Regions from separate parts of the Cupriavidus sp. UME77 genome, predicted to be linked through region 2. Evidence: predicted binding sites of a transcription regulator. Region 2 holds the regulator's gene; the other holds the start of a gene.
What was found. The regulator sigma-54, encoded in region 2, starts transcription at its own class of promoters, with help from an activator protein. The targets are predictions, from matches to a motif close to TGGCANGNAANCTGCTTT.
Positions count from the first base shown of each region.

Region 1 (2,406 bases), on a different contig from region 2:
CGCGCGTTCAGGCGGATCGGATCGTCCTGCACGGCGGCCAGCGTATAGATCGACGGCGCGCTCGGCACCACCAGCGCATCGACCTTTGCCAGCGCCAGGTGGATAGCGCGGGTCAGCGCCGCGCGCCGGTACTCGGCGCTGAACGCATCCATCGCGCTATAGCGGCCCGCTTCCTCGACGATCACGCGAACGACCGGATCGATGGCTTCCGGCTGGCTGGCGTGAAGCTGGCTCACCGCCAGGAAGCGTTCGGCCACCCATGGCCCCTGGTAGAGCAGTGCGGCCAGCTCGGCGAATGGCGAAAAATCAATCGGCACCAGCTTGGCGCCCATCGCCTGCAAGTCCGCCAGCGCTTGCTTGAAACTGGCCTGCGCCTGCGTATCGCCAAAGAATGCCAGCTGATCGGGAATGCCCAGCACGGGCGATGGCGCCAGCGCGGCAGGCGCGCTCTGCGGATAGGTGCGCGAGTAAGGATCGTCGTGGTCAAAGCCGCCCGCGATCTCCGCCACCAGCGCGGCATCGTCAACCGTCAGCGCAAACACGGAGACGCAGTCCAGCGTGCGGCAGGCCGGCACCACGCCGGCTGTGGAGAGCCAGCCCCGGGTCGGCTTGAGGCCCACGATATTGTTGAATGCCGCGGGAATGCGCCCCGACCCCGCCGTATCGGTCCCGAGTGAGAACGGCACCCAGCCGCGCGCCACCGAAGACGCCGAGCCCGAACTGGAGCCACCGCTGACGTACGCCGCATCGAAGGTGTTGGGCACCGCGCCGTAGGGCGAACGAACGCCCACCAGGCCGGTGGCGAACTGATCCAGGTTAGCCTTGGCCACCACGATGGCCCCGGCCGCGCGCAGCCGCGCCACCGCGCCGGCATCGCGCTTGGCAACATACGCAAAGGCGGGACACGCCGCCGTGGTGGGCCACCCCGCCACGTCGATGTTGTCTTTCACCACGAACGGCACGCCGTAGAGGGGAAACGCATCGAGCTTGCCGCCCGCTTCTTCAACGCGCGCCGCCAGCGCAGCCAGCTGGGACTGCAGCCGCGCCGCATCCAGCCGCGCGATCCAGGCCGGGTCCGCGGCGTCCAGGTCCAGGAACGGCGCCAGCACGTCCGCGGGCGACGCGCCTTGCGTCTTGTAGAGCTGTTGCCACTCAGGCAGGGTTCGGCAACTGCCAAGGCTGGCGGCGGATCGGCGCAGAGGCGTCTTGCTGGTCATCGCTTGTATCCCAGGTTGTATACATGAGGGCGTTGCAGACCAACGAAGCAGGAGACATGCCATGTAAGACAGATAGACATATCGCACCATAGGGCGGCGCGAGCAGCCCTAAACAGTGCCTACGCGAAGGACCAAGCCGCAATGTGGTGCGTCATGGGCCGGCTCCGCTATCGCGTGGTTTATGATCCGCTGGGCGGCCTGCACGCAGCCCATTGACTTTTGGAGGTGGTCTCGATGATGAGCACCGGCGTTCCCCGCGGCGCGGCGATCGCGCTGGCCCTTTGCAGTTTCGGGCTGATGCCCCTGGCATGGGCCGACGCCCCGACGCCACCGGTACCCGATGCCGCCGCCAGCGATCCCGCCGGCCTTGGCTGGATGCGAGGCGCGCCACCGCCACCCGAGCGCACGGTGCGCTTCGACGACGGCAGCTATTGGCGCTTCCCCGCCCTGCGCTGGAGCGTGTCGCACTTCCGCGAGCTGATGCCCACCGTCAATGTCTCGCGCGGGCTTGGCGCGCCGGTGCCGCTGCCGCGCGCACTGCGCACCGATATCGACGCGCTGCAGTTCATGCCGATCGGCGCCACCCGGCCGATGACCTGGGCGCAATCCCTGGCGGCCAACTACACCGATGGCATCGTGGTGCTGCACCGCGGGCGCATTGTCTACGAGCGCTACCTCGGCGCGCTGAAGGACGACGGCCAGCATGCGGCCATGTCGGTCACCAAGTCGGTCATCGGCACGCTCGGCGCCATGCTGGTCGCAGAAGGCCGCCTGGATGCCGGCAAGCGCGTGGCGGACTACGTGCCGGAGCTGGCGCAATCGGCGTTCGGCAATGCCACGGTGCGCCAGGTGCTGGACATGACCACGGGACTCAAATACAGCGAGGATTACGCCGACCCCGACGCCGAGGTCTGGATGCACGCCCAGGCGGGCAGCCCGCTGCCCAAGCCCAAGGACTACACCGGCCCGCGCAATTACTACGAGTCGCTCCAGGCCATCCAGGCGCAAGGCGAGCATGGCGCGGCCTTTGGCTACAAGACGGTCAACACCGACGCGCTGGGCTGGATCATCGCGCGCGTGACCGGGCGCTCGGTGGCCGAGCTGCTGTCCGAGCGCATCTGGCGCCGGCTGGGCGCGGAGCAGGACGCGTACTTCACCGTCGACTCCATCGGCACGCCCTTTGCCGGCG
Region 1 is NZ_LZZU01000032.1:111,841-114,246, forward strand. Features, by position in the region: gene atzF (allophanate hydrolase) at 1-1,217, opposite strand, end outside; gene A9975_RS12415 (serine hydrolase) at 1,515-2,406, shown strand, end outside.
Region 1: the regulator sigma-54 is predicted to act here: its motif matches at 1,262-1,279, upstream of atzF (allophanate hydrolase).

Region 2 (2,406 bases):
GCAATAGCCGATGCGCTCAAGCGGTGCCGCATGCACCGGAATGGCCAGGCCAGTCAACCATGTATTGCACAGCATACACTGCTACATATGCGTTGCGGAATCCCCTGCGTGACCCGATCGGGTGGGCTGCAACGAAAAAGCCGCGCTCTGGGCGCGGCTTGATTCCGTTTTTCAAGGGACTGACACCGACGGCCCGGTATGTGGGCCGCCAGGCACGGTCATTGCTGCATCTGCGATGCGGCCATCTGATACTTGACCGCTTCACGGTCGTGGCTCTGCACGCGATCCTTGTGGCGAATCACCTGCCGGTCGAGCTTGTCGACCAGTGCGTCGATAGCGGCATACAGGTCTTCATGATGCGCTTCGACAAAGATGTCCTTGCCCTTGAGATGTAGATTGATTTCCGCGTACTGCCGCCGGTCCTTTTCTTTTGTATTGTCGACAGAGAGCAGCACACTTACGCCAATGACTTGATCGAAATGCCTGACGATACGCTCCAGTTTCGTTTCCACGTACTCACGCAGAGGGGGCGTGATGTCCAAGTGGTGTCCACTGATCTTGAAGTTCATAGCGTTTCTCCTTCTGAAAGAGCTGCATCAGGCAGGCGATGCAGCTCGGCTACAAAGTCTTACGGAGATTGACTGCTGGAATCTTGAGCGCTTCGCGGTATTTGGCAACGGTACGCCGTGCCACCACAAAGCCTTGCTCGCCGAGCAATTCGGCAATCCGGCTGTCGGACAAGGGGTTCCTAGCGTCTTCGGCTCCTATCAATTGCTTGATCAACGCACGGATTGCCGTTGATGAGGCCGCGCCGCCGGTTTCTGTGGATACGTGAGAGCCGAAAAAATACTTCAGCTCGAAAGTCCCCATCGGCGTTGCCATGTATTTATTGGTAGTCACCCGAGAGATGGTGGACTCGTGTAAACCCAGTGTATCGGCAATCTCCCGCAAAACCAAGGGGCGCATCGCAATTTCACCGTGGGTGAAGAAGTTCTTTTGACGTTCGACAATGGCTTGTGCGACGCGCAATATCGTATCGAACCTTTGCTGGATATTCTTGATCAACCAGCGTGCTTCCTGCAGCTTTTGCTGCAGTCCGGCCGCGCCCGCATCGCCTTTTGCACCGCGCAAAATCTGCGCGTACATGTCGTTGATGCGTAGCCGCGGCATCACATCCGGGTTGAGGTGGGCGATCCATCCGCCGCTCAACTTTCGAACAAAAACATCGGGCACCACGAAGTCCGCTTCCGGCCGGCTGTAGGCATGGCCGGGATAGGGCGCGAGCGAGCGGATCAGTTCATGTGCCGCCTTGAGTTCCGGCTCGTCCACTTGCAGCGCTTTTTTCAGGCGCGTGTAATCGCGTACCGCCAGCAGCTCGAGGTGGTTGGTGACGATGCTCAGCGCCAGTTCGCGCTGCGGATGCTTGAGCCTGCGCAATTGCAGCGCCAGGCATTCGGCGGCGTTGCGCGCCCCGACGCCCGGCGGATCGAAGCTCTGCAGCAGCGTGAGCACAGCCTGGATCTCGTCGACCTCGAACTCGAGCTCCTCCGGCAGCTCGCTGCAGATTTCCTCGAGCGTGGTGCTCAGGTAGCCGTCATCGTCCAGGGATTCGACCAGGAAGATAGCCAGCCCTTTGTCGCGCAGGGAAATCTTGAGCGGCGCCAACTGCTCCATGAGGTGTTCACGCAGCGTGGGCTCGGCGTCGCGCAGCTGCATCGGGGTTTTTTCGTCGTCTTCGCCTTGCGGGCGGCGGGCGAAGTCGTCCAGGCTCCAGTCGCTGCCGTAGTCCTCATTGCTGTCGGAGTAGCTGTCGTCGGCTTCGGGGGCGCCATCGGGGCGGTTCTCGCTGGTGCCCTGGCCATCGGCGGGCGCCGGCGCTGGCGCGCTCTGCAGGTTCACCGAGCCGTCCGAAGACACGCGCAACGGGCTGTCCAGCCAGTCGTTCTCGCGCTCGAGCAAGGGGTTCTCTGTCAACGCCTGTTCCACTTCCTGCTGCAGTTCAAGCGTGGACAGTTGCAGCAGCCGGATCGACTGCTGGAGTTGCGGCGTAAGCGCGAGATGCTGCGAGAGGCGGAGCTGTAGCGACGGTTTCATGCGACCTATTTTATGCCCAACTTCCGTACTGGTGGAACGGAAATTGCTATCGCTGGTGTCGCTATGATCGTTTGAAGGATAAAAGGCGACACTGAAGCCGCCCGGGGGCGATGCGCGGCAGGCGCCGCGCGCCCTTACATGCGGAAGTTCTCGCCCAGGTAGACCTTGCGCACCGACTCGTTGGCGATGATGTCTTCAGGCTGCCCGGACGCCAGCACCGCGCCTTCGCTGATGATGTAGGCGTGGTCGCAGATGCCCAGCGTTTCGCGCACGTTGTGGTCGGTGATCAGCACGCCGATATTGCGTGCCTTG
Region 2 is NZ_LZZU01000031.1:22,458-24,863, forward strand. Features, by position in the region: gene hpf (ribosome hibernation-promoting factor, HPF/YfiA family) at 219-569, opposite strand; gene A9975_RS11710 (RNA polymerase factor sigma-54) at 619-2,094, opposite strand; gene lptB (LPS export ABC transporter ATP-binding protein) at 2,229-2,406, opposite strand, start outside.